One region of the Massilia consociata genome, then DNA from elsewhere that is predicted to be linked to it. Evidence: predicted binding sites of a transcription regulator. Region 1 holds the regulator's gene; each other region holds the start of a gene.
What was found. Region 1 encodes LexA, which represses DNA repair genes until DNA is damaged. Its sites were predicted from a motif close to ACTGTATNNNNATACAGT; they were not measured.
Positions count from the first base shown of each region.

Region 2: recA (recombinase RecA) is a predicted target of LexA. The motif match lies at 4,212-4,229, and genes of this name have one in related genera.
Region 3: ACFFJK_RS20015 (putative DNA modification/repair radical SAM protein) is a predicted target of LexA. The motif match lies at 4,940-4,957, and genes of this name have one in related genera.
Region 4: ACFFJK_RS11090 (VRR-NUC domain-containing protein) is a predicted target of LexA. The motif match lies at 5,612-5,629, and genes of this name have one in related genera.

Region 1 covers NZ_JBHLWP010000013.1:59,323-66,401, forward strand. The annotation lists gene ACFFJK_RS13635 (DUF47 domain-containing protein) at 1-448, opposite strand, end outside; gene ACFFJK_RS13640 (replicative DNA helicase) at 568-1,953, opposite strand; gene rplI (50S ribosomal protein L9) at 2,074-2,526, opposite strand; gene rpsR (30S ribosomal protein S18) at 2,564-2,854, opposite strand; gene priB (primosomal replication protein N) at 2,899-3,189, opposite strand; gene rpsF (30S ribosomal protein S6) at 3,231-3,617, opposite strand; gene lexA (transcriptional repressor LexA) at 4,047-4,679, shown strand; gene ACFFJK_RS13670 (tetratricopeptide repeat protein) at 4,756-5,478, opposite strand; gene ACFFJK_RS13675 (cystathionine gamma-synthase family protein) at 5,749-6,987, opposite strand; gene purF (amidophosphoribosyltransferase) at 6,998-7,079, opposite strand, start outside.
Region 2 covers NZ_JBHLWP010000016.1:208,100-215,178, reverse strand. The annotation lists gene ACFFJK_RS18125 (sodium:solute symporter family protein) at 1-1,483, opposite strand, end outside; gene ACFFJK_RS18120 (DUF4212 domain-containing protein) at 1,480-1,788, opposite strand; gene ACFFJK_RS18115 (sensor histidine kinase) at 1,766-3,391, opposite strand; gene ACFFJK_RS18110 (response regulator) at 3,388-4,104, opposite strand; gene recA (recombinase RecA) at 4,291-5,373, shown strand; gene recX (recombination regulator RecX) at 5,395-5,853, shown strand; gene ACFFJK_RS18095 (DUF2889 domain-containing protein) at 6,316-6,891, shown strand; gene sucC (ADP-forming succinate--CoA ligase subunit beta) at 6,968-7,079, shown strand, end outside.
Region 3 covers NZ_JBHLWP010000019.1:116,733-123,811, forward strand. The annotation lists gene ACFFJK_RS20000 (EAL domain-containing response regulator) at 1-119, shown strand, start outside; gene ACFFJK_RS20005 (tetratricopeptide repeat protein) at 128-1,672, shown strand; gene ACFFJK_RS20010 (M16 family metallopeptidase) at 1,875-4,637, shown strand; gene ACFFJK_RS20015 (putative DNA modification/repair radical SAM protein) at 4,970-6,199, shown strand; gene ACFFJK_RS20020 (UdgX family uracil-DNA binding protein) at 6,196-7,079, shown strand, end outside.
Region 4 covers NZ_JBHLWP010000011.1:6,215-13,293, reverse strand. The annotation lists gene ACFFJK_RS11105 (sensor histidine kinase) at 1-928, shown strand, start outside; gene ACFFJK_RS11100 (LytR/AlgR family response regulator transcription factor) at 906-1,658, shown strand; gene ACFFJK_RS11095 (ATP-dependent DNA helicase) at 1,667-3,955, opposite strand; gene ACFFJK_RS11090 (VRR-NUC domain-containing protein) at 3,952-5,598, opposite strand; gene ACFFJK_RS11085 (hypothetical protein) at 5,701-6,555, opposite strand; gene ACFFJK_RS11080 (M15 family metallopeptidase) at 6,648-7,079, shown strand, end outside.

The sequences.
Region 1 (7,079 bases):
GATCGATCTCTTCGCAAATGGCCACGATCTGGTGGGCGTTGCCCATGTCGTGCAGCAGCGCGACGGCCTCCTGCACCTTCATGCAGGCCGACAGGCACAGTTCGGCCAGGCGTGCGGCTTCCGGCGTCACCGCGTGCAGGTCATACAGGGAAACGGTCTGGGCAGCGTCTTCCATCATGTCCAGGATGTCGTCCATGCTGGTGATCAGCTTGTGGATGTCGTCACGGTCGAGCGGCGTGATGAAGGTCTTGTGCAGCAGGTCGACGCAGGTGTAGGTAATCTTGTCCGCTTCTTTCTCGATGCTCTCGACGGCGTGGGTGCGGGTTTCCAGGTCGTCGAAGTGGGTCATCAAGCCAACCATTTCCTGCGCGCCCTTCACGCACAGCGCGGCGTGCTGGTTGAACAGGTCAAAGAACTTGCCCTCCTGGGGCATTAGGCGTCCAAACATTTTATTCTCCGTTGTGAATCTCTTGGGACTTCGAAACCGCTGCCACGGCTGGCAGCGGCAAAGTTAACCGGCTTGGCGCCGGCTTTATTTAGATACGTCGCTAGGCACTTCTTTGGAGCTTAATCGCCCTGGTAGATGGCGAGGTTACCGCTGTAGTTGCCGAACTTGGTGTAGGAGCCGATCCAGGTAAGGCGAATTGCCCCGATCGGGCCGTTACGCTGCTTACCGATGATGATCTCGGCGGTTCCTTTATCGGGCGAATCGGGGTTGTAGACCTCATCGCGATACAGGAAGATGATGACGTCGGCATCCTGCTCGATAGCGCCGGATTCGCGCAGGTCGGACATGACGGGACGTTTGTTGGGACGTTGTTCCAGCGAGCGGTTCAGCTGGGACAGCGCGATGACCGGGCAATGCAGTTCCTTGGCCAGGCCCTTCAGGCTTCGCGAGATTTCCGAGATCTCGGCCGCGCGGTTGTCGCCCGGCTGGCTGCCCTGCATCAGCTGCAGGTAGTCGACGATGATCAGGCCCAGCTTGCCGCACTGGCGCGCCAGGCGTCGTGCCCGGGCGCGCATCTCGATCGGGTTCAGCGCCGGCGTTTCGTCGATGTAGAGCTGGGCGTCGTTCATCTTCTGGATGGCGTGCGTAAGGCGCGGCCAGTCCTCGTCGTTCAGGCGGCCGGTACGCAGGCGGTGCTGGTCGAGCTGGCCGACCGAACCGAGCATACGCATGGCCAGCTGGGCGCCGCCCATCTCCATCGAGAACACGGCCACCGGCAAGCCGGCTTCGATCGCGACGTTCTCGCCGATGTTGACCGAAAATGCGGTCTTGCCCATCGACGGACGGCCGGCGACGATGACCAGGTCGCCCGGCTGCAGGCCGGAAGTCATGCGGTCGAGGTCGATGAAGCCGGTCGGCACGCCGGTGATCTCGCCCTGGTTCTCGCGCGAGTACAGCTCGTCGATACGTTCGACCACCTGCGTGAGCAGCGGCTGGATCGGGTTCCAGCCCTGAGCGCCTCGGGCGCCCGACTCGGCGATCGCAAAAATCTTCGATTCGGCTTCGTCAAGCATCTGCTTGACTTCCTTGCCTTGCGGGTTGAAGGCATTGCCCGAGATCTCGTCGGCGACGGTGATGAGCTTGCGCAGGATGCCGCGGTCGCGCACGATCTCGGCATAGCGGCGGATGTTGGCCGCCGACGGCGTGTTCTGCGCCATCGCGTTCAGGTATTGCAGGCCGCCGACTTCCTCGGCCTTGCCGAGCATGTTGCAGGCCTCGTACACCGTGATCACGTCCGCCGGCTTGCCGGCGTTGATCAGGCGGACCATCTGCTCGAAGATGATGCGGTGGTCGTAGCGGTAGAAATCGTCCGCGTGCATGAAGTCGGCGATGCGGTCCCACGCCGCGTTATCGCGCAGCAGGCCGCCGATGACGGACTGTTCTGCCTCGATGGAGTGCGGTGGAATGCGCAGGGAATCGACTTGCGGATCGGCTGGAGAATTCATGGCGGGCATTATACCTTCTCCTGTCATGCGGCTGTCATAATTGCCGCGTTTTTCAGGACGCAAAAAAAGCCGGGCGAACCCGGCTTTTTCATTTATACAACAGTTGCTTACGTCAAAGACTTAAGCAGCTTCGCCGACGACGGCGATGGTGATGTCCGAGACGACATCGGTGTGCAGCGCGACGGCAACCGGGAATTCGCCGGTGGTCTTCAGCGGGCCGGTCGGCATGCGAACCTGCGACTTCTCGACCGGGAAGCCTTGCTTGCTCAGGGCTTCGGCGATGTCGAAGTTGGTGACCGAACCGAACAGACGGCCGTCCACGCCCGCCTTCTGGGCGATGGTGACGGTCATGCCGCTCAGCTTGTCGCCTTGTGCCTGGGCAGCCGACAGCTTTTCAGCTGCTGCTTTTTCCAGTTCGGCGCGCTTGACTTCGAATTCAGCCACGGCGGCCTGGGTAGCACGGCGTGCCATCTTCTGCGGGATCAGGAAGTTACGTGCGTAACCGTCCTTGACCTTGACCACGTCGCCCAGGTTGCCGACGTTAACAACTTTTTCCAAAAGGATAACTTGCATGTTTTTTCTCCAGGATATTCTGAACTGACCGACGCGATTAAGCGTTGTGCAGGTCGGTGTACGGCAGCAGCGCGAGGTAGCGTGCGCGCTTGATGGCGGTGTCGACCTGGCGCTGGTAGTGCGCCTTGGTGCCGGTCAGGCGTGCCGGCATGATCTTGCCGTTTTCCTGGACGAAGTCCTTCAGGGTGTCGACGTCTTTGTAGTCAACCTGTTCCACGTTTGCTGCGGTGAAGCGGCAGAACTTCTTGCGCTTGAACAGCGGGTTCTGCTGTTTGCGCTTGAGTTTTTCTTTAGCTTTGTTTTTGTCGAACTTTTTACCGAATGCCATTTCGAGGCTCCTGTATCTGTAATCTAACGCGCCGTAGTCGTCGACTATGCGGCACTGAAATCAATAATGTGAAACACCAAGGCTTTGCTGTTGCGGTTTTTCCGTGCGAGGAAGCCGTCGAACCGGTACGCGGCGCCGAGTTCGGCGCCGGCCAGCCTGCCCGAAATCTCGCCCGCGGCCAGCGCGGGGACTTCGAATGCGACCAGCCTTGCGACTCCGGCCTCTTCCTGCTGCGAACTATGCGACAGGATGGCACCCACGATGGGGACGCCGGCCGGGGTGTAACGCAGCACATCCCGCTCCGCGATGGTCGCGATGAGCTGAAGTTGATTCACTGCGCTGGTTCTGGGACTTCCTGGAAAAACTCAGTCAACAATCAAGCAGCGGCGGCCGGGGCAGCGGCTGCTGCTTCCGCGCGGTGGCTCTTGGCTGCGTCTTCGCGCTGCACCGACTTCATCATCGGCGACGGAGCGGTTTCGGCCTTCTTCATCTTGACGGTCAGGTGACGCAGGACGGCATCGTTGAACTTGAATGCGGTTTCCAGCTCGACCAGGGTCTCGTTGTCGCACTCGATGTTCATGCAGATGTAGTGAGCCTTCGGCAGCTTCTGGATCTGGTAAGCCATCTGGCGGCGGCCCCAGTCTTCCACGCGATGGATGTTACCGCCGCGGGTGGTCACCGTGGTCTTGTAACGCTCGATCATCGCCGGAACCTGCTCGCTCTGGTCCGGATGGACGATAAAAACGATTTCATAATGACGCATGCAACACTCCTTGAGGACGTTTAAACAAATGCCCACCTCGGCGTCAAGACGAGTGTGGGAAGGGAAAGCCTGCCATTATAGCCGGAAAAAGAGGCGGTTGGGAACTGGGGTTGTTGTTACAGGGGACGCGTACGCCAACGTGAAGCAACGAAATTGGGTTCCGGCCTTCGCCGGAAGTCGTAGGCCCCAATGGGGCATACGACGGCTTTCAGGACTCGGGCAAGGCTGGGCGCAACCGGAGTTTGTAGCAATAGCACGTCGTTCCCGCGAAGGCGGGAACCCAATTTGCGTGCATCGCGCCACAGTCCGCGCTGACCGCAACCCGCATTGCACAATTTTTTTACACTTTTCCCGTGTTTGCCCTTGCGCATATCAGAATACTGTACAAAAATACAGTCTGCTCTTACAACCATTTGCCGTAACACATCCATGCTCAAGCTCACTGCAAGGCAAGAACAGATCCTTAACCTGATCAAGGAAGCGATCGAAAACACCGGCTTCCCGCCGACCCGCGCCGAAATCGCGGCCGAGCTGGGCTTCAAGTCGGCCAATGCGGCCGAAGAACACCTGCAGGCCCTGGCGCGCAAGGGCGCGATCGAGATTTCGCCGGGCACCTCGCGCGGCATCCGCCTGGTCGGCGCTTCCGTCGAACAGGTCCCGATGGTGCCGCCGGCGCTCATGATGTCGCTGCCGCTGGTCGGACGCGTGGCTGCCGGCTCGCCCATCCTGGCCCAGGAACACGTCGAAGCCACCTATTCCGTCGATGCCGCGATGTTCTCGGCGCGTCCGGATTTCCTGCTGAAGGTCAAGGGCTGGTCGATGCGCGATGCCGGCATCTGCGACGGCGATTTCCTCGCCGTGAAGAAGATCGACAGCGCCAAGAACGGCCAGATCGTGGTCGCGCGACTTGGCGAGGAAGTCACCGTCAAGCGCTACCGCAAGACAGGCAGCCTGGTCGAACTGCTGCCGGAAAATCCTGATTTCAAAGTGATCCAGGTAAAGCCGGAAGACGAGTTCGCGCTCGAGGGGCTGGCGGTTGGACTGATGCGCAGCTGGCACTGACATGCTGACACTGCGCTTCTAAAATCGGGTTCCCGCCTGTGCGGGAATCCCATTTCGGCGAGTAGCCTCCAACGCTTCACTCCCCTCTCTTCTTCGCCTCCTGCAAGCCCTTCACCATCGCGTTGTGCTCGGCCACATATGCCTCGGTCGCCGCGCGCCAGGCCGCGAAATCGGCGAGCACCAGCTTCGAGCTCACCTTCGCTTCCTCGGTGAGGTTGGACTGCAGCTGGGTCAGGTAAGCCGTCGACTGCTCGGTCTCGTCCTTGTTCATCAGCTTGGCGATATCGGCCGGGATGCGCTTGGTCAGCGGCATTGCCGCGTTCAGGTTGGTGACGAATTTGTTGTAGCACTCCTGCCACGCGGTCACGGCATTGCCGATGCGGTCGATGTCCGTATTAATCTTCGACATCGCCGGAATGCGCGGCGCCACGCAGCGGAACTCGCCTGACTTCAGGTCTTCCCCGTCGTAGCCCTTGATCCAGTAGTCGATCTCGGCGCGGCGCTTGACGCGCTGGTCCATCACGTCGAGCGACGCGGCTGCGACCTTGTTGCCCTTGGCCGCGGCCTTCTTGAACAGCTCGCGCGCCTTCGCCTCGTCCACCTGCCCCGCTTCACCATACCAGACCATCTGGCCGAGCGCCTGCTGGGCTTCCGGATTGCCGGCATTGGCCAGCTTCGTGTAGATCTTTTGCGCCTGCGCGTAGTCCTTCTTGGCGAACAGGGCGTGCGCATCTTCAAGTTCCCCGGCAAAGGCGGACCCGCACAGCAGCAGGGATGCAAGGAACAGCTTGGTCTTCATGGCAGGTGATGAAAGAGGAAAGAATCCCATGATAGCGGCAATCCCCCGCCCCGCTCAACCGCTGAAACAAAACGGCGACCACAGGAGCCGTTTTGACGACGGCGACCACCGGAGCCGTTTTGACGACGGCGACCACAGGCGCCGTTTTGACGACGGCAACCACAGGAGCCGTTTTGACGACGGCGACCACAGGAGCCGTTTTGACAACGGCAACCACAGGCGCCGTTTTGACGACCGCAGCCTGCGGCCGCCGGAGAGCGCGCCGACCGCTCAGGCGTCGAGCGCCTGGCGGAAATCCATCAGCAGGTCGTCGGTATCCTCGATGCCGACCGAGACCCGGATCAGCGACTCGGCGATGCCCATGCTGGCGCGCCGCTCCGCCCCCATCTCGAAGAAGATGGTGTGCGCCACCGGGATCACCAGGGTGCGGGTGTCGCCCAGGTTGCTGGCCGGAATGCCGAGCTTGAGGCGGTTCAGGTAGTCAAAGGGGTCGATCGACTCCACCAGCTCGAAGCTGAGCAGCGAGCCGCCGGCGCGGAACAGCTCCCGCGTGATGCCGTTCTGGGGATGCGAGGCCAGGCCGGGATAGTACACGGCGGACACGCGCTCGTCCGCCTCGAGCATCTGCGCCAGCGCCAGCGCATTGCTGCTGGTGCGCTCCATGCGCAGCGCCAGCGTTTCGGCGCCCACCGCGATGTGGTGCGCCGCTTCCGGCCCGAGCGCCGCCCCGAAGTCGCGTAGCGCCTTGGCGCGCAGCTGGGCCAGGCCCTGGGCTGCTACCGGCTGCTTGCGGAAGTTGGCCGCGATGTGCGGGTAGGCGCTCCAGTCGAACAGGCCGGTGTCGGTCAGCGCGCCGCCCAGGGCATTGCCGTGGCCGCCGATCGACTTGGTCAGCGAGTTCACCACCAGCCCCGCGCCGACCGTTTTCGGGCGGAACAGGTAAGGCGTGGTCATCGTGTTGTCGACCACGTACAGGATGCCGCGCGCGCGGCACAGCTCACCGATGCGCGCCAGGTCGGCCACCTGGGTGCGCGGATTGGCGATGGTCTCGACGAAGACCATGCGCGTGTCCGGGGTCAGGGCCGCTTCGACCTTGGCGACATCGGTCGCGTCGACGAAATCCACGGCCACGCCCTGCCCTGCCACCGTCTGCCACAGGCTGTTGGTATTGCCGAACAGGAAGGACGAAGACACGATGTGGTCGCCCGCACGCAGCAACGCCTGGAACAGCGCGCCGATGGCGCCCATCCCGGTGGCGAAGCACAGCGTGCCAACGCCGTCTTCCATCCTGGTGATCTTGTCCTCGAGCGCGCCGACGGTCGGGTTGCCCTGGCGGCCGTAGCGGAAGCCCGGCTCCTTGCCCTGGAAGACCGAAGCCAGCTGGCGCGCATCGCCGTAGCCGAAGGCCACCGAGGTGTGCACCGGCTTGTGCAGCGAGCCCTGCTCGATGCTCTTCCTGCGGTCGTTGTGCAGGATGGTGGTCGTGAAACCGTAGCGCTTGTCCGTCATGCCGCCCCCGTCACTCGGCCGTGACCGGGCGGTTGAGGTTGAGCTGGTTGGTCGCCGCGTCCTCCACACCCTTGCTGCCACCCTTGTGGCGT
Region 2 (7,079 bases), on a different contig from region 1:
CGGGCGTGGCCAACACCAGCACGTCGGCGTCGATGGCCAGCTCGGCCAGCTGCACGATGCCGTCGCCGTTGATGTCGGCTACCTTGACGAGGGGACTGACCTTGTCGACGTTGGCCCAGTACGAGATCCAGGTGGGGAGGTTGCTGAAGTCGCTGCCCACCAGCGAGGTGTAGATGTCGTACTTCGCCAGCACCGCCAGCGCGGGGATGGTCAGGTAGATCAGCAGGATGAAGAACAGGGTCCAGAACACCGACACGCGGGTCTCGTGCACCGAAGGCGTGGTGTAGGCGCGCATCAGGATGTGGGGCAGGGCGGCGGTGCCGAACATCAGGCAGAACACCACGGCCAGGAAGTTGTTGCGGCGCTTGTCCGAGTCTTCTTCGGTCGCCCCGGGGAAGGGGGTGGCGTGCGGCGCGGGCATGCGCGCGCGTGCCAGGTTGGCGTCGCGCAATTCAAGCCACAGCGCGCGTGCTTCGTCCGCGGAACCCGGATAGGTGTTGAGCGCGCGCTCGGCCTGGCGCACTTCGCCCAGCGAGGCATTGCGGGCGCGGACGGCGGCCAGTTCGCGCTGGGCCTCGAGCTTGCCGGCTTCCCACGATGCCGGCAGCGCGGCCAGGCGGGCATCGTATTCGTCGGCGCGGCGCCGGAACTCGGCGCGCACCTGTTGTTCGCGCGGGTCGTTCGCCAGCTGGGCTTCGCGCGCGGCCAGCTTGGGCAGCAGCGAGCCGTAGGCCACCTGCGGCACCGGATTGTCCGCGTGCTTGGCCGACAGCCAGATGGTCGGGATCAGGAAGGCCACCAACAGGATGATGTACTGCGCCACCTGGGTCCAGGTGATGCCGCGCATCCCGCCCAGGAACGAGCAGACCAGGATGGAGGCCAGGCCGAGGAAGATCCCGACCGAGAAATCGACGCCGGTGAAGCGCGAGGCGATCAGCCCGACCGCATAGATCTGTGCCACCACGTAGGTGAACGAGACCAGGATGGTGGCGCCCACCGCCAGTGCCCGCACCGGGCCGCCGCGCCCGCCCGCGCCGCCGCCGTAGCGCACCGCCAGGAAGTCGGGGATGGTGTACTGCCCGAACTTGCGCAGGTAGGGGGCGATGAGAAGGGCCACCAGCACAAAGCCGCCGGTCCAGCCCATGATGTAGGCCAGACCGTCGAATCCATACAGATACAGCCCGCCGGCCAGGCTGATGAAGCTGGCCGCCGAGATCCAGTCGGCCGCCGTCGCCATGCCGTTGAACAGCGCCGGCACGCGCCGCCCGGCCACGTAGTATTCGGTGACGTTCGAGGTGCGCGCGACCACGCCGATGGTGGCGTACAGCACGATGGTTGCGGCCATGAAGATGTAGCCGATCCACAGGCGCGGCATGCCTTCCTGCTCGAGCAGGTAGAGCGAGACCAGGAACAGCGCGAAGCAGGCTGTGTACCAGAGGTAGTAGCGCGATAGCTTGCGGAAGTAGGGTGGCTTGGCGCTCACGCTCGCGTCTCCGCGCCGGGATGCTCGCGGTCGAGGCGGCGCATGCGCCAGGCGTAGAAGCCGATGATCGCCAGCGACACCAGCGACGCTCCCTGCGCCGCCATGTAGAACGACAGGGGCCAGCCGAACAGCGTGAACTGCGAGAGCTCGCGCGCGAAGGCCACGGTGCCGAAGCCGACGACGAGCCAGAGCGACACCAGGACGAGGGTCATGCGGCGGGTGCGCTCCCAGTGCGCGCGGCGCATGTCGGTGCGGGCCGCTTCGTGCGGGAGAGGGGACGGGTCATTCTGCATCGGCGAGGTCATGGACGGGTGGCGGGAAGGTCAGCCGGAACAGGCTGCCGGGGTACTTGGACGCATGGCTGCGCGGGTTGTTGAAGATGTCGATCTCGGCGCCGTGCTGCTGCGCGATCTCGCGCACGATCGCCAGCCCCAGGCCGCTGCCCTGGACGTTGGTGCCCAGGATGCGGTAGAAGCGCTCGAACACGTGGACGCGCTCGCTTGGTGCGATGCCGGGGCCGGTATCCTCGACTTCCAGCAGCGCGTGCTCGCCGTCGCGCCGCACGCGCACCGTGACGCTGCCGCCCTGCGGCGTGTAGCGCAGCGCGTTGTCGATCAGGTTCGACAGCAGCTCGCGCAGCATCAGGGCGTTGCCGGCAATGACCAGCGGTTCGTCCTGCGGCTCGAATCCGAGGTCGATGCGGTGCGTGAACGAGGCCTGCACCCAGTCCTGCACGGTGGCGCGCGCCAGCTGCGCCAGGTCGATCTCCTCGAACGCCAGGCCGGCGTGCGGCTGGTTCTCGGCGCGCGCCAGCGCCAGCAGCTGGTTGACCAGGCGCGTGGCCGATTCCGAGCTCTTGGCCAGCTGTTCGAGCGAGCGGTGGATCTCGTCCGGATCGACCTGGCGCAGGGCCAGCTCGGACTGCATGCGCATGCCGGCCAGCGGCGTCTTCATCTGGTGCGCGGCGTCGGCGATGAAGCGCTTCTGCATCTCGACGGTCTGCGCCAGCCGCTCGAGCATGTCGTTGAACGAGCCGACCAGCGGCGAGATCTCTTCCGGCACCTGGCGCGGGTCGATCGGCGACAGGTCGTCCTGGGGACGGGCGCGGATGCGTTGCTGCAGCTCGGCCAGCGGACTCAGGCCGCGCGACAGGGCGAACCAGACCAGGGCCAGGATCACCGGCAGGATGATGAACTGGGGCAGGATCACGCCCTTGATGATCTCGTTGGCCAGGTGGGCGCGCTTGTCGAGGGTCTCTGCGACCTGGACCAGGGCCAGGCCGGGGGCCGTAGCGGTCGCACCGCCGGCGGCCGGGCCGCGCTCCGGCACGGGATCAAGGTTCACATAGGAGTAGGCGACGCGCACCGGGGTGCCATGGATGCTGTCGTTGCGGAAGGCCACGGCGCCGCTGCGTGCGCGCTCGTCGGTGCCGGCGGCGTCGGCGTCGCGCGGGCGCGGCAGGTCGCGGTCGCCGTCGAGGTGCCCGCCGTCCGGCCCGCTGATCTGGAAGTACACGCTGTCCACGTCGTCGGCGCGCAGGATGTCGCGCGCGCTGCCGGGCAGCTGCACCACCGGCTGGCCGGACACCGTGCGGATCTGTTGCGACAGCACCGTGACGCGGTCTTCCAGCGCATCGTCGAAGGGCTGGTTGGCGATCGACTTGGCCACCAGGTAGGTGATCGCGATGCTCATCGGCCACAGCAGCAGCAGCGGGGCCAGCATCCAATCGAGGATCTCGCCGAACAGCGAGTGCTGGATGTTCTCGTCCGGCTCGGGGTTGGGCGGAACGTAAGGCTCGGACTGCGCGGGGTCGGGCTGCGGGGACGCGCGCTGCGCGGGTTCGTTGCGTGGCGCCGCGGCCGGCCCGGGTTCGGCCGGCCCGGCGGCGCCGGCGGCGCGGCCGTTCACCTGTTCCCGGCGGGGGCGGCCTGCTTCGGTGCGCCGTTCGCCGGCTCGGCAAATTTTTCGAGGCAGTAGCCCAGGCCGCGCACGGTGGCGATGCGCACGCCGCCGATCTCGATCTTCTTGCGCAGGCGGTGCACGTAGACCTCGATGGCGTTGTTCGAGACTTCCTCGCCCCATTCGCACAGGTGGTCGACCAGCTGTTCCTTGGAGACGAGACGGCCGGTGCGGGCCAGCAGCACCTCCAGCAGGCCCAGCTCGCGTGCGGAAAGATCGAGCATCTGGTCGTTGATGTAGGCGCTGCGGCCGACCTGGTCGTATACCAGCGGGCCGTGGCGCACGACGGTGGAGCCGCCGCCGGCGCCGCGGCGGGTGAGGGCACGTACCCGCGCCTCCAGCTCCGACAGGGCGAACGGCTTGGCCATGTAGTCGTCGGCGCCGAGGTCGAGGCCCTCGACGCGCTGCTCGACCGAATCGGCCGCGGTGAGGATCAGCACCGGCAGCAGCGAGGCGCGCGCGCGCAGGCGGCGCAGCACCTCCAGCCCGGACAGCTTGGGCAGGCCGAGGTCGAGGATCAGGAGGTCGAACTCCTGGGTGGACAGGGCCGTGTCGGCATCCTGGCCGTTCTTGACGCAATCGATGGCATAACCGGACTGGCGCAGCGACCGGGTTAATCCATCGGCAAGTACGCTATCATCTTCGGCGAGCAGAATTCGCATGGGGGCACCTTCAGGAAATACATTAGACCGTTGTCAGGCCCTTATTGTGTTTGATTTATCGCAACAATGCGAGCCTACCACAACGCCATTTTTCGCTTGCCAAAACCACTGGATTTTTATACAGTAGTGACCTTGATTTGCGTGGTAGCGCCCCTACCTTGCCTACTCCACAGCTGAAAGTACACCATGGACGACAAAAAACTCGCAGTAAACGCCTCGGAAAAAGGCAAAGCGCTGGCAGCCGCCCTGGCGCAGATTGAAAAGCAGTTCGGCAAGGGCTCGGTCATGCGCATGGATTCCAACATGCCGGTCGAGGAAGTGCAGACTGTTTCCACCGGCTCGCTGGGCCTGGACATCGCGCTCGGCGTCGGTGGCCTGCCGCGCGGCCGTATCGTTGAAATCTACGGTCCGGAGTCGTCGGGTAAAACCACCCTGACGCTGCAGACCATCGCCCAGATGCAAAAACTGGGCGGCACCTGCGCCTTCATCGACGCCGAGCACGCGCTCGACGTGGGCTACGCGCAAAAGCTGGGCATCAAGCTGGACGAACTGCTGATCTCGCAGCCGGACACTGGTGAACAGGCCCTCGAAATCACCGACGCACTGGTGCGTTCGGGCTCGGTCGACCTCGTGGTCATCGACTCGGTGGCGGCACTGACCCCGCGCGCCGAGATCGAAGGCGACATGGGCGACTCGCTCCCGGGCCTGCAGGCGCGACTGATGTCGCAGGCGCTGCGCAAGCTCACCGCCTCGATCAACCGCACCAACACCCTGGTCATCTTCATCAACCAGATCCGCATGAAGATCGGCGTGATGTTCGGCAGCCCGGAAACCACGACCGGCGGTAACGCGCTGAAGTTCTACGCCTCCGTGCGTATGGATATCCGCCGTACCGGTTCGATCAAGTCGGGTGACGAAGTGATTGGTAACGAAACCAAGGTCAAGGTCGTCAAGAACAAGATCGCGCCGCCGTTCAAGGAAGCCCACTTCGACATCCTGTACGGAGAAGGCACCTCGCGCGAAGGCGAAATCCTGGACCTGGGCGCCGACAACAAGATCGTCGAGAAGTCGGGTTCGTGGTACAGCTATAACGGCGAACGCATTGGCCAGGGCAAGGACAACGCCCGCATGTTCCTGAAAGAGCGTCCGGCACTGGCACGCGAGATCGAGAACAAGGTCCGTGCTGCGCTGGGCGTGCGCGAGCTGCCGCCAGTCCTCGCTGCTGTTGAAGACAGCGGCAAGGACAAGCTGAAGGCAGTCGGCGAGTAATCGCTGAACTTGTAGCTGCCTATGCCTGCACCCCAGCTGAGCCTGAAAGCGCGCGCGCTGCGCTACCTGTCGCTGCGCGAGCACAGCCGGCTCGAGCTGGGGCGCAAGCTGGCCCGTTATGCCGAGGAGGGCGATGACGTGGAAGCCCTCCTGGATTTCCTTGAGAAAAACAACTGGCTGTCGCAGGAACGTTTTGCCGAATCCCTGATTCACCGGAAGGCGGGACGTTTCGGTAACAGTCGCGTGATGGCCGAGCTGCAAAGCCACGGCCTGAACGGTGAAGCGCTGGCCGAGATCAAAGCTTCGCTCGCCGACAGCGAAACGGCGCGCGCCATCGAAGTCTGGCGCCGCAAGTTCGGTACCGTCGCCGCCGATGCGGCCGAGCGGGCCAAGCAGATGCGCTTCCTGCTGCAGCGTGGATTCTCCCAACGCGCTGCACGGACCGCAATGCAGGGCGCTCCCGACGACGACGAGCTGTAGCAGTCCTGGCCCCAGGCCTGCTGCAATGACGGACGAGCCTGGCATCAGGCATGTCCTGACGATATGACAGGCGTGGCCGCAAGCTTGCCGTATCACCCCCGCCCACCACATCGCGCTTTCATAACGGAAGCGTTGCTCCGGCGCCAGCGCGGAGCGTCATCCCCGATATGCCTTTGGCATATTCCTCAACGGGTGATGGCGCTGCGCGCTGGCGCTGTCCGTTAACGGACGTCCACAGGCGGTCCAACCACTTGCAACATTGGCCAGCCAGCAAGAAAGCCTGGCGTTGTCGTTTCCAAACGGCAAAATCCCCTCTGTTGCAGTGCAACCGCCAACGCGCTGTGCTAAACTTTCACGGTTTAAGCAGCGCCGCATGAGCGGTTGTTGTCGTAGAAGCTACGGCAACGTGCATGAAGCACACTGGCTGCACCACTAACCGCCGCGCAAGCGGCATTGGTTTTTATGCCCCTGTCTCCTCCCGTATCGCGCTCGCTCCGGCATACGCGCGCCATTACCGTCGAAGCGTACGCGCGCGACGATGGCCTGTGGGATCTGGACGCCAGTATCCGCGACGTCAAAACCCGTGACATCCCGCTCGCCTCCGGCACCCGTCCGGGCGGCATGCCTGTGCACGACCTCAAACTGCGCGTCACCATCGATCGCAACCTGACCATCGTGGACGCTGAAGCCGCTTCCGATGCCGTTCCGTATCCCGGTTTTTGTGAGACGATTGGCCCTGCCTACAAAAAGCTGGTCGGCCTGTCGCTGATGAACCACTTCCGGCTGCACCTGAAAGACCGCCTCTCCGGCGTGCTCGGCTGCACCCACCTGACCGAATTGGCCCAGGTGCTGCCTACCGCAGCGCTGCAGGCCTTCGCCGACGACGTCTTCGACGATCGCGGCGCCGCCGACGCAAATCCTAGCAAAAGCGCGGCCGAACGGCCCTTCGAGCTCGACCGTTGCCATGCTCTGCGCAGCGACGGACCGGCCGTGGCCACCTACTACCCCCGCTGGTCGATCAAAGCCGTGTCGGGTTAGGATGCGATGTTTTGTCAATTTTGTAGTTCAACCGTATTTCCAAATCAGTATTTAATATAGAAGAAGGGAAGCCAGCATGAAAATCCATGAGTATCAGGGCAAAGAGATCCTCCGAAAGTTCGGAGTGACCGTTCCGCGCGGCATTCCGTGCATGTCGGTGGACGAAGCGGTCAAGGCCGCTGAAGAGC
Region 3 (7,079 bases), on a different contig from region 1:
CGAACGGCTGCATGACCATGCAGGGCTACCTGTATTACCGCCCGATCCCGCTGGGCGAATTCATCAAGTCGCTGCGTACCCAACCGACGCTGCTCGGCCTGCGCAAAGTCCAGGCCTGAGCACCGCCATGCTCGACATTCCGGCACAGCCCAACGATGCGGAAGGCCGCCACACTGCCGAATACCTGCGCGTAAAAGGCCTGGCCGAGCATGGCGTGCCGAGCGCCCAGCACAGCCTGGGCTTCATGTACGCCAGCGGCCAGGGCGTGGCCCAGAACGACGAGATGGCGGTGGCCTGGTACCGCATGGCGGCCGCTTCCGGCCTGGAGCTGGCCCAGTACAACCTGGGCGTGATGTACCAGAAGGGCCAGGGGGTGGCGCAGGACCATGGCCAGGCCGCCTACTGGTACCGCCGCGCCGCCGAGCAGGGTTATGCACCGGCGCAGTACAACCTGGGCTGGCTGTATGCGAAAGGGCAGGGCGTGCCGAACGACGTGGCGCAGGCCTTGCACTGGTTCGGCGCGGCCGCCGACCAGGGCGAACCGGGCGCGCAGCACAACCTCGGCATGATGTACGAGACCGGCAAGGGCGTGGCGCAGGACATCGACACCGCCACCGCCTGGTATCGCCGCGCCGCCGAGCAGGGCTATGCGCGCTCGCAGTTCAGCCTGGCGCTGAGGAGCGATGGCGCGGCGGCCGTCGATTGGTTCCGCAAGGCTGCCGAGCAGGGCCATGCGCCGGCCCAGTTCAACCTCGGCCTGCGCTACGACAAGGGCCAGGACGTGCCGCAGGACAGCGAGCGCGCGATCCTGTGGTATGGCCGCGCCGCCGAACAGGGACACGCCAGCTCGCAGTTCAACCTGGCCTTGATCTACGACAGTGGCCACGGCGTGCCGCGCAACGAAGCGCTGGCGCTCACCTGGTACCGCCGCGCGGCGGAGCAGGGCCATGCCGGCGCCCAGGACAACCTCGGCGTGCGCTACGAACACGGCCAGGGCGTCGAACGCGACCCGAGCCAGGCCGCGCACTGGTACCGCCAGGCGGCCGAGCAGGGCATGCCCTCGGCCCAGTACCACCTCGCCCAGCTGATCGATGCCGGCAACGGCGTGCCGGCCGACCCCGAACAGGCGGTGCACTGGTACCGCAAGGCGGCCGAGCAGGGCCACCTGCGCGCGCAGTTCGACCTCGGCCTGCGTTATGAAAGCGGTGCCGGCGTGAAGCGGGACGAGGCGCAGGCGCTGGAGTGGTACCGCCGCGCCGCGCACCAGGGTTACGCGCCGGCGCAGTACATGGTCGGCACCTTGCTCGACCGTTTCGACGACCGCGATCCGGTGGAAGCGACCGGCTGGTTCCACAAGGCCGCCGACCAGGGGCACGCACTGGCGCAGTTCGAACTGGGCCTGCGCCACGACTGCGGCAAGGGCATCGAACGCGACTACGAAGCGGCGCACTTCTGGTACCTGTGCGCGGCGCGCCAGGGCCACGCGCGCGCGCAGTTCAACCTGGGTGTGATGTATTCGGCGGGGCAGGGCGTGCAGCGCGACCTGGTCGAGGCCTACGGGTGGCTGCAGCGGGCCGGCGCGGCGGGCGTGGATGCGGCGTCCAGCTACCTGAAGAAGATCGCGGGGCGCATGGAGCCGCAGTTGCTGGCGCAGGTACAAGGGGCTGTCTAGCACGTTCCGACCGCTCACGCGGGAGTTGAACGCATGGGCGAGAAACTCGCCCACCCTACAAACCCGCTCTACATATGCATCTACTACCTCTGGCGCAAACAGAAGGCTTATTGTAGGGTGGGCGGCTATGCCGCCCACGCGTCCGACCGGCGCGTGCTCGGACGGGACGCATACATACAACTACCCAGTCCACGAGACACCCATGAAAAAACTCGCCCTCCCATTACTGCTCGGTCTCGCAGCCGCAGCAGCGCTGCCTGCCCACGCCGCGGCACCGACCGCCGCCGCGCCCTTCAAGTTCGACCGCAAGGCCTACAGCATCGACCATAAGAAATTCGTGCTGCCCAACGGCCTGACCCTGCTGGTCCACACCGACCACAGCGTGCCGGTGGTCGGCGTGAACATGTGGTACCACGTCGGCTCGCGCAACGAGAAGCGCGGCAAGACCGGTTTCGCGCACCTGTTCGAGCACTTCTTCTTCAACGGCTCCGAGAACTACCCGCACGGCTTCCGCGAGGCGATGGACGACCTCGGCGCGAACAACCGCAACGGCACCACCAACACCGACCGCACCAACTTCTTCGAAGACGTGCCGGTGTCGGCGCTCGAGCGCACGCTGTTCCTCGAATCGGACCGCATGGGCTTCCTCGGCAACTACATCTCGAAGGAGATGCTCGAGCGCGAGCGCGGCGTGGTGCAGAACGAGAAGCGCCAGGGCGAGAACCAGCCGTATGGCCGCGTGCGCATGGAAATATCAAGCAAGATGTACCCGTATTCGCACCCGTACTCGTGGTCGACGATCGGCTACATGGAAGACCTGCAGGCTGCCTCGCTGGACGACATCAAAGAGTGGTACCGCACCTATTACGGCCCGAACAACGCCGTGATCTCGCTGGCCGGCGACATCACGCCGGAACGCGCCTACGAGCTGGTCAACAAATACTTCGGTGCGATCCCGCCGGGCCCGCCGCTGCCGCGTACGGAAAAATGGATCCCGCAGCTGGACCGCAATATCCGCGACGAGATGGACGACCACGTGCCGCAGGTGCGCATCTACCGCAGCTGGCATACCTCGACGTGGAAGGACGCCGACACCCAGCGCCTGAACCTGCTGGCCGGCGTGCTGGCCGGCTCGAAGAGCGCGCGCCTGGACAAGCGCCTGGTCTACGAAAAGGGGCTGGCCACCAACGTCGGCGCCTACGTCAACGACGCCGAGCTGGGCGGCACCTTCAACCTGATCGTCACCGTCAAGCCGGGCGCCGATCCCCTGGAAGTCGAACGCGAGATGGACCGTGTGATGGCCGAGCTGCTGGACAAGGGCCCGACCGGCGCCGAGCTGCAGCGCGTGAAGACGCGCGAACTGGCCGATTTTTCGCGCAGCCTGGAGCGCCTGGGCGGCTTCGGCGGCCGCTCCGACGTGCTGGCCGAGAGCATGACCTACGGCGGCAAGCCGGACGCCTACCTCGACCGCCTCGAAGTCTATGCCACCAGCACCCCGGCCCAGGTCAAGGACGCCGCCAACCGCTGGCTGCGTGCCAACCACTACACGATGACGGTCAAGCCGGCGCCGAAGCTGGCGGCCGTGAAATCGACCCTCGACCGCAAGAAGCTGCCGGCGCTGGGCGAGGCCCCGGACGTAAGCTTCCCGGCGCTGCAGCGTGCGCAGCTGAAGAACGGACTGAAGGTCGTGCTGCTCGAACGCCACTCGGCCCCGATCGTCAACGTGGCGCTGGCGGTGGACGCCGGCGCCGCCTCGGACAGCAGCGCCAAGGCCGGCGCCGCCTCGCTTGCGCTCGACCTGCTCGACAAGGGCACGAAGACGCGCGACGCATTCGCACTGTCGGACGCGCTGGAAAACCTGGGCGCACGCCTGTCCGCCGGCACCACCCAGGACATGTCGTTGGTGCGCCTGCAGGCGACCAGCGCCAACCTGGCGCCGTCCCTCGGCCTGATGGCCGAGGCCGCGCTGGCGCCGAGCTTCCCGCAAGACCAGTTCGCGCTCTCGAAGAGCCGCCGGGTCGCGCAGATCGGCCAGGAAAAGGCGCAGCCGAACAGCCTGGCGCTGCGCCTGGTGCCGTCCTTGCTGTACGGCCCGGAGCATGCCTACGGCAAGCCGGCATCCGGTTTCGAGGGCAGCGTGCAGGCGCTCACCCGCGACGACCTGACGGCATGGCACGCCACCTGGTTCAAGCCCGGCAGCGCCACCATCGTCGTCGCCGGCGACACCACCATGGACAAGCTGCTGCCGGCACTGGAAGCGAGCTTCGGCAAGTGGCAGCAGGGCACGGCGCCCGCCAAGAAGATGGCGGTCGTGCCGCCGACCCGGGGCAAGCGCCTGATCCTGGTGGACAAGCCGGACGCGCCGCAGTCGACCATCGTCGCCACCCACGTGTCGCAGGCCTACGGCCAGCCGGAAGACCTGGCGATGGAGCCGGTGATGACGAACTTCGGCGGCATGGCGACTTCGCGCCTGAACCGCAACCTGCGCCTGGACAAGCACTGGAGCTACGGCACCAGCGCCCGCCTGTCGGAAGTCCGCGGCCAGCGCCCCTTCGTCGTCGTCGCCCCGGTGCAGACCGACAAGACGATCGAGGCGATGAAGGAAGTGCAGAAGGAGCTGCGCGGCGTGGCGGGTGAACGTCCGCTGGTGGGGACCGAGTACGAGAGCATCATGCGCAACATGACGGCGCGCCTGCCGGGCCGCTTCGCCACCCTGGACGCGCTGGAGTCGGCCGGGCTGTCCACCGTGAACCTGGGGCTGGCGGACGACTACTGGAGCAAGTACGCGGCGGGCGTGCGCGCGCTCACCCCGCAGCAGCTGGGTGCGGCCTCCGGCAAGTTCATCAAGCCGGACGAAGTCGTGTGGATGGTGATCGGCGACCTGCGCAAGATCGAGGCGGGCGTGCGCTCGCTGGGTTGGGGCGAGGTGACCGTGGTGGATGCGGACGGGAAGCCGATTCGTTGATTTTCTGCGTCTGATCTTACTGTAAAGGAAAGCCCGGTTTCTAACCGGACTTTTTTTACGTTCGTTTCTGCGCTGGGGAATTGGATCCCGGCCTTCGCCGGGATGACGGTTTTAAGGCTAGTGGAGTTGAAGAGGCCCTAACATTAGGTACGCTGCCAAAGCACGTCATTCCCGCGCAGGCGGGAACCCAATTTAAGCGTGCAAACTGACCCGCCTTCTTGCACCACCTGTCCCAACTTTGAACCGCCAACAAGCCCGCACACTTGACCCCATCCGCCCTGTGCATACGCGTGCGATAGTATACTGTATGCCCATACAGTTCAATGCGTGCGATGGAACTCAACGACAAACTGGAAATCCTGGCCGACGCCGCGAAATACGACGCCTCCTGCGCCAGCAGCGGCGCGCCGAAACGCGGTTCCGAAGGCCAGGACGGCCTCGGCGCCACCACCGGCATGGGCATCTGCCACAGCTATACGCCGGACGGCCGCTGCGTGTCGCTTCTAAAAATCCTGCTCACCAACTTCTGCATCTACGACTGCCAGTACTGCATCAACCGCCGCACGTCCAACGTGCCGCGCGCCCGCTTCTCGGTCGAGGAAGTGGTCAAGCTCACGCATGATTTTTATATCCGCAACTACATCGACGGCCTGTTCCTGAGCTCGGGCATCATCCAGTCGGCAGACTACACGATGGAGCAGCTGGTGGCGGTGGCGCGCCAGCTGCGCGAAGTGCATCAGTTCCGCGGCTACATCCACCTCAAGACCATCCCCGACGCCGACCCGCTTCTCATCGCCGAGGCCGGACGCTGGGCCGACCGCCTGTCCGTCAACATCGAGCTGCCTACCCACGACAGCGTGACCCGCCTGGCGCCGGAAAAGAACGTCCACACGATCAAGCTGGCAATGGGCTCGATCCGGCGCAAGCTCGACGAAAAGCTTGAAGAGCCGAAGGCGCCGTCGTTCGCCCCGGCCGGGCAGAGCACGCAGATGATCGTCGGCGCCGACGCCAGCGACGACCATACCATCCTGAACACGGCCGAGACGCTGTACGGCAGCTACAAACTCAAGCGCGTGTACTACTCGGCCTTCAGCCCGATTCCGCACAGCCCGAAGAGCGTGCCGCTGGCGCCGCCGCCGCTGCTGCGCGAGCACCGCCTGTACCAGGCCGACTTCTTGTTGCGCGGCTACGGCTTCACGGCGGGCGAACTGATGCCGCAGTCCGGCAACCTGGCGCTCGACGTCGACCCCAAGCTGGCCTGGGCCCTGGACAACCGCGAGCATTTCCCGCTCGACCTGAACCGCGCCGACGAGACGATGATCGCGCGCGTGCCCGGCATCGGCATCCGCAACGCCAAACGCATCGTCGACCTGCGCCGCATCCGCCGCATCCGCTGGGAAGACCTGTCGCGCCTGCGCTGCAGCATGAAGAAGCTCGCGCCCTTCATCGTCACGGCCGACTACAAGCCGGCGCAAGGAGCGGCCAGCTCCCACCTCCTGCGGCGCCACCTGGCCGACGCCCCCGAGCAGATGAACCTGTGGCCGGAGCTGCAGGCGGCATGAACCCCGACGCCACCACCGATGCTGTCGTCAACGGCCAGCCACTGGCGGTGACGAGTTTCGCCGAATGGCGCGACGCCGCGCGCGCGCTGTTGCAGGCCGGCGTGCCGCCCGAGGCGGTGAGCTGGGGCAGGCCAGGGGGAGAGGACCTGTTCTCGGGTGCGCCGGCTCCTGCCGGGCCAGACCATAATGCAGGCAATCCGTTGCAAACAACGCATTCGGCAAGACCGCCGGCACCACGCTTGCCGCGCTCGCTGATGGAGATGCTGCAGACCGCCGCCTGCTACCGCGACCCGGATCGCTGGGCTTTTCTCTACCGCGTGGTGTGGCGCTGGACGCAGGGCGAGCACGACGTGCAGTCACCCGCCGACCCGGACGGCGCGCGCCTGCACGGCATGGTGAAGGCGGTGCGCCGCGAGGAGCACGACATGCATGCCTACATCCGATTCCGCGAGCGCCCGGTCGAGGCAGGCGCCCCGCGTTTCGTCGCCTGGTTCGAGCCGCGCCACGACGTGCTGCCGCAGGTGGCCGAACACTTCGTTGCCCGCATGGGCAAGACCAGCTGGATGATTGCCACGCCCGAGGCCAGCGTGCTGTGGGACGGCGCCAGCCTGCATCACACCGGCCCGCTGATGTCGAGCGCGGCCGACCTGGATGACGCTGGCGAAGCGCTCTGGCTCACCTACTACCGCAGCATCTTCAACCCGGCGCGCGTCAATGCCCAGCTGATGCAGAGCCACATCCCGTCGCGCTTCTGGAAGAACCTGCCCGAAGGCGCGATCGTGCCTTCCATGGTGAGCCAGGCCGAACTCGGCGCGCGCAAGATCGGACAGGTACAAACAGTGGGCCGCAGGAGCGGCGCCACGATCCCGATCACGCCCGA
Region 4 (7,079 bases), on a different contig from region 1:
CCTGTGCCGCGCCTATCCGCTCGGGAAGCGGCGGCTGGGGGCGGTACTGTCGGTGTTCGTCTTCAGCGCGGCCACGGCGGCCCTGATGTGGTGCGTGGCCGGCAGCGCCTGGGCGTCGCTGTGCACGCTGGTGCTGGCGCAGGCCGACGCGGTGGCGGTAACGCGTCCGTTCGTGGCGATGATGTTCGGGATCGGCGTGCTGCTGTACTGGATGACGGCGGTCGCGCACTACCTGGCGCTGGAGTTCGAGCGGGCACGGCGCGCCGAGACGCAGGCGCTCGAGTCCCGGCTGCTGGCGCAGGATGCGGAGTTGCGCATGCTGCGCACGCAGGTCGATCCGCATTTCCTGTTCAACAGCCTGAACTCGATCAGCGCACTGACCAGCATCGATCCCGGCAAGGCACGCGACATGAGCCTGCAGCTGGCCGGCTTCTTCCGCCACACACTGGGGCTGGAGGCGCACCGCAAGGTCAGCCTGGGCGAGGAAATGGCGCTGCTCGAGCGTTTCGTGGCGATCGAGCAGGTACGCTTCGGGCCGCGCCTGGCGTTCACACGGCAGGTGGGCGAGGATGCTGCGCAATGCCTGCTGCCGCCGATGATCCTGCAGCCCCTGGTGGAAAATGCGGTCAAGCACGGGATCGGGCAGATGCTCGATGGCGGCAGGATTACGGTCTGGGCCGAGCGCGCCGGTTCGCTCCTGCGTCTTCGGGTGCAAAATGACATCGATCCGGACGAGGCGGGAGCAGCGGCAGCGCCCGGTGCCATCGGCCTGGCCAATGTCCGCCAGCGGCTGGCCGCTGCATACGGCAGGCAAGCCAGCGTGCACTGGACACGCGAGGACGACAAGTTCAGGGTGGACCTGGTGCTGCCCGCGGAGACAACGGAAAGCCTGATGGGAGATGCGGATGCGCGTACTGATCGTCGATGATGAGCACTTGGCGCGGGCGCTGCTGCGCGAGTACCTGGAACGCCACCCCGACGTGGAGATCGTCGGCGAGTGCGCCAACGGCTTCGAGGCCGTGAAGGCCATCGGGGAGCTGGCTCCGGATCTGGTCTTCCTCGATATCCAGATGCCCAAGCTGGACGGCTTCGAAGTGGTGGAGCTGGCCGGCACGAAGTTGCCCGATACGAGCCCGAATGCGCCGCACTACATCTTCACCACCGCTTACGACCAGTTCGCGTTGCGGGCGTTCGAGGTGCATGCGATCGACTACCTGCTCAAGCCCTTCAGCCGCGAGCGGCTGGCCCAGGCGCTGGAGCATGCGCGCAGCCGCCGTCCGCGACAGGCCGGGGTGGAAGCGCTGGTAGCGCAGGCGGCGCGGCGCCACGGATACCTCGAGCGGGTCCTGATCAAGGATGGCGCCCGCGTGCACCTGGTGCCGGCGCCCACCATCGATTACATCGAGGCCCAGGACGATTACGTGCAGGTCAACGCAGGCGGGCGGGCCTGGCTCAAGCACCAGAGCCTGTCGGAGCTCGAAGCGCAGCTCGACCCGCAGGTGTTCATCCGCATCCACCGTTCGTACATCGTCAATGTCGGATCGGTCGCGCGCATCGAGCCGGCCAGCAAGGACAATTATTGCGCGGTGCTGAAGGATGGCGTCAAGCTGCCGATCAGCCGCAGCGGCTACCAGCGGGTGCGCGAAGCGGTGCGCTGATCGCCTCCTCAGCTGCGTGCGCCGGGCCGCTCGTCCACGTCCCACCAGGCCGGCAGCAGGGCACGCACCTCGGGCCGGCCGAAGCGGTCGTCGATCAGCCAGACGACGCCATGATCAAGCTCGGTGCGGATCACGCGGCCGGCCGCCTGCACCACCTTCTGCATGCCGGGATACAGGTAGGTGTAGTCGTAGCCGGCGCCGAACATCGCCTGCATCCGCTCGCGCAGCTGTTCGTTCACCGGGTTCACCTGGGGCAGCCCGAGGGTGGCGACGAAGGCGCCGATCAGGCGTTCACCCGGCAGGTCGATGCCTTCGCCGAACGATCCGCCCAGCACGGCGAAACCCACGCCGCGCCCGCCCGCGGCAAAGCGATCGAGGAAGGCGGCGCGTTCCGGTTCGCTCATGCGGCGCTCCTGGCGCCATGCCGGCACCTCCGGGTGGCGTTCCTGCAGCACCGCGAGCACCTGTTCCAGGTAATCGAAACTGCTGAAGAAGGCCAGGTAGTTGCCTTCCCTGGCGGCGTACTGGCGCGCGATGAGGTCCGCGATCGGCCCGAGCGAGGCGGCGCGGTGCTGGTAGCGCGTGGAGATGCCGTCGGCGATGTGGACTTCGAGCTGGCTGGCGCTGAACGGCGAGGCAACGTCGGCCCAGGCGGTATCGGGCGGCATGCCGAGCAGGTCGCAGAAGTAGTGCCAGGGGCCGAGCGTGGCCGAGAACAGCGTGACCGAACGGGCCAGCGCAAAGCGCGGTGCCAGGAAGGGCGCCGGCACCACGTTGCGAATACAAATGTTCGAGTCGCGCACGCCCGCGCGCGCCAGGTCGCACAGCGAATGCGCGCCGAAGGATTCGGCCAGCCGGATGAAGGCCAATGCATCGAAATGGAAGCGCTGCAGGTCCGGATCGAGCGGTCCGGGGAACTCGGCCAGGAAGTCGTTCACGGCGCTGGTGGCGTTCTGCAGGGCGTCGAGCAGCTTCTCCGGCACGGCCGGGAGCACCTGGTAGGGCGCGGGCGCTTCCCTGTCGACGCCGGTCCAGGCGCGGCCGACGCGCTCGAGCGCCTTCCTGACCGGCTCCGGCGCGTTCGCCCGCGCCGCGCGCAGGTTGCCGCGCTCCAGCTCCGCGCTGTACATCGAACGCGCGCGCGACACCATGTTGTGGGCTTCGTCGACCAGCACGCTGGTGCGCCAGTTGTCGGCCAATGCGAGCGCGTACAGCATGGCGCCGCCGTCGAAGTAATAGTTGTAGTCGCCGACCACCACGTCGGCCCAGCGCGCCATCTCGCTGCCCAGGTAATACGGACAAACTTCGTGCGCAAGCGCGACCTCGCGCAAGGCCTCGCGGTCCAGCATGCCCACCTGCACGGCGGCCGACCGGGCCGCCGGCAGGCGGTCGTAGAAGCCTTTCGCGAGCGGGCAGGAGTCGCCCTGGCAGGCCTTGTCCGGATGTTCGCAGGCCTTGTCGCGGGCGGTGAGTTCCAGCACGCGCAGGGGGATGGTCGTGCCGGCCAGGCTGGCGGCGGCGTCGAGCGCAAGCCGGCGCCCGGGCGTCTTCGCGGCCAGGAAGAATACCTTGTCCAGGCCTTCCTGCGGCATCGCCTTCAGTACCGGGAACAGGCTGCCGATGGTCTTGCCGATGCCGGTCGGCGCCTGCGCCAGCAGGCAGCGCCCGCTCGTGTTGGCGCGGTAGACGTTCTCCGCCAGCTGGCGCTGGCCGGGACGGAAATCCGCATGCGGAAAGCGCAGCGTGGCCAGCGCGGTGTCGCGCGCCGCACGGTGCGCCGCCTCTTGCGCAGCCCAGGCGGAAAAGCGCGCGCACAGGTCCGCGAAGAGCGTGGCCAGCGCCGCCGCATCCTGCGTCTCGCGCAGTACCGTCTCCTGGCCGCTGCCGATGTCGTAGTAGACCAGCGCCAGGTTCACCTGCTCGAGCCTGTGCTCCACGCAGAGCAGGTGGCCATAGACGCGCAGCTGCGCCCAGTGCAGGTGGCGGTGGTTGTCGGGGATGCTCGAAAACTTGCCGCGGTGGGTCTTGATCTCTTCGAGCAGGTTCTGGTCGGGGTCGTAACCGTCGGCGCGGCCGCGCACGTGCAGCCCGCCCCAGTCGCCGCTCAGGGACACTTCGGTGCGGTAGTTGCCGCCGCGGCGGGCCGTAACGACGGCATGGCCGGCGATGCCTTCCTGGGCGCTGGGCGAGGGGGTGAAGCGCAGGTCGAGGTCACCCTGCTTGGCGGTGAATTCGCACAAGGTGCGCACGGCGACCTTGTAGCACGGGCCGTCACCGGCGAGGCCGCCCGCAGTCAAGCAGCCACCTCCCACTGCAGGTAACAGACCGACACGGGCATTCCGTGCGCCGTGCAGTAGTCGATCCAGCGCAGCTGGTTGTCCTGCAGGCGGTCGCCCGGGCCCTTCACCTCGATCATGGTGTAGCGCTTTTCGTGCGGCCAGAACTGGATCAGGTCGGGGAAGCCGGTATGGTTGGCTTTCACGTCGGCCAGGATGCGCTCGCACCATTTGCGCAGGTGCGCCGGCGCAATGCAGGCCAGCGCCAGGTCGAGCAGCTCGCCGGTCAGCGCTCCCCAGTACACGAAGGGCGAGGCGATGCCCGCCTTTTCTTCGAAATTGCGGCGGATGGTCCCGACATAGCGGCCGTCCTCGAGCTCGGCCAGGCAGGACGCGAACTCGGCCTCGCGGCGGTGGTGGAAGTCGGCGCTGTACAGGTCCGCCGGCCCGCGATGGAACGGGTGGAAGAAAGCGCCGGGAATGGCGGCGAACACGGCGCGCCAGCACAGCAGGCCGAACAGCGAATTGGCCAGGGCGTTCTCGACGTAGAACACCGGCGCCTCCTCGCTGGCAAGGTGTTCGCGCACCACGCCTTCCACCCACCAGTCGCCGGCCGGCATGGGCAGGCACAGGTCGAGGCGGTGGACACCGGTGGTACGCGGTGCGGCCAGCCTGGCGTGGCCGAGCCGGCGCGCGAGGCGCGGACCGATGCGCATCAGGTGCTGGCGCTCCGCTTCGCTTTCCGGCGCCTGCCGGGCCAGCGCCAGCAGGTCGTAGGCCTCGGCGAAACGCTCATGCTTTTCCAGTACGCGGATGGCGCGTCCGCGCGCGCCCGGAAAGCGGCAGCGTGCGTAGACGGCGTAGGCATTGTCCCAGTCCTTCTGCTTTTCGTACTGCTGGCCGATCTGGAACAGCAGCTTTTCGCGCCGGCTCGCGAGCCAGTCGTTGCCGAAGGCGTGCTCGGGCAGGTCGCGCACGACCTCGTCGAGCGGTTCGCCTGCGGCGAAGCGTTCCTTGCAGCCGTGGAGGACGAGGTAATGGTCGACATCGCTGCGCGAGCGAAAGCCTCGCGAGGCGTGCGAGATCTCGACCTGCTCGTAGCGGAACATGCCGAGGTCGGACAGCACGAACTCGGTCCAGTCCTGGTGCAGGTTGCCGAAGAAGAGCAGGCGCAGGCGGTCGCACAAGGGCTTGACGTGGATGCGCAACGCCAGGTCGGCGCACTCGCGGTACCAGTCGCCGAAGGGGCGCGACTCGGCAAATTCAGCACGCAGGGCTTCGAGCTGTTCGGCCTTGCGCGCGTTCTTTTGCGGGAGCCGGGTCCCGAAAGCCGCCGCGATCTCGGGTTTTGACAGCAGGTCGAACAGTTCGTCCAGGCTCAGGACCGGGTTGGTTTCGATCCAGCCGGTGGCGAGCAGGTCGCGGGCAGCGTCGACCGGACAGCCGATTTCGGGATAGACCAGTTTGCTCGCGCGAAACAGGTCCCCCTTGCGCATGACCATGCGCACGAACAGGGCGCGCGCAGCCTTGGGCAGCGCCGGAAACGCCGCGAGGAAGGCGAGCTCCTCGTCGCCCAACAGGTCGCGATAACGCTCGCCGATCCAGTCGAGGACGCGCTGGAAGTTATCCAGGTAATAAAACTCGTTTTCCAGAACCCTGATCATGTCGTAACGTTGCACTGTGCTTATGTACAGTATAACGCTGCGCGGAATCAATAACCCAGCAGTTTCCGCCTTTTTCGCGGCTGATGCAGGCTTTTCGCCACGTTACTGGCGGGCGGGGGCTGCCTTGCAGGAATCGTTGGGGCACAGGAGTTCGGTCATCTGCGAGTCTTCCGGGGCGTGGCCGTTGGCATGCACGATGACGGCGGAAATCAGGGCCACGTCTGCGTCCACGTGCCCATCGCTCGTCTTGCGCGGGCTGCCGGGGCGCTGCGCCCTGGCGGGTGCGGGACGGGCGGCGCTGCGCGCCAGCGCGGCCTGACGTGCGGGCGCTGCGGCCGGCCGCGCAGGCGTGACGGAGGCCTGCCTGGCGCCGGTGCGGGCGGTGGCCGTTGCCCTGGCAGCGGCCGGCGCAGTGCGTTCGGCCAGGCGCGCGGCGTTCTCGGCAACCGGCGCCGGTTCACGCACCGGCACGGTCGGGGCCGGTTGTGCTTGCGCCGGCTTGAGCAGGCGCAGCGGCGGCACGCCGTCGGGGGCAGCAGGCTGGTCCACGATCACCGCACTCGCATGCTGCGTCGGCGCCGGGCCGTCAGCGGCGGGCGAGCCTGGCGGTGCCGCCATGGCAACCTGGCGCAGCGGCGCAGCAGGTGGCGCCGCCGGGCTTGCCGAATCGGAGCGCATGGCGCCGGCGGGCGCGGGATGCGCAGGATTCGCCGGAGGTGCATGGATGGCGTCGGCAAGCACGCTTTGCTCCACCTCCGGCCTCAGGTCATTGTTGTTCGAGGCCAGCCACACGAGTGTCGCGGTCAGCGCCAGCGCGACGGCGGCGCCGGCACCGTACCAGGCGAGCCGTGCAGGCGACGCGGCGGCGCCATGCCGGCGCCCCGGCTCGCGTTCGAGCATCGCGAGGATGCTGTCCTCGCCACTGGTACGGCGGGGCGACATCAGGTTCGGTCGCATGGAGGCGGGTTGATTTTCGTCTGTAGGCCGCACGACATTACTCCTAAGATTGGTTCTCCTAATTCTGATTAGAAACAATCTTGGAGGAAGCGATGCTGATTTTTCTCGCCCTTCTGTACTTTTGTCTTGCCACGGGTGCGATCTGGCTCGCGCTGTTCCCCAGCGGCCGGGCTTTCGTCGCACGGGGACTGTTCATGATCCGTCAGCACCTCGCCCGGCGCGCCACCGGCTGGCAGATCGCGGGCAGCCGCTATGCCGGTTCGGTACGCGACGGCCTTCCCGGCGATCTGCGCGGCAGCGTCGTGCGCTTCGTCAAGCGCCACCGGATCGCCTGCGCCGTCGGGGTGCCGGCGGTGTTGATTCCGTCGCTGCTGGCGCTGGCTTTGAGCAGCCCGGCCATGCTGCCCGTGTACGAGGGCAGCACCACGCTGCCCGACGCCCAGGTGGCGGCCCTGCTGCAGGGCGAGCGGCTGGTACCTCCGGTGGCGCTGCCTCCCGGCGTCTTCACCACGGCCGAAGTGGAA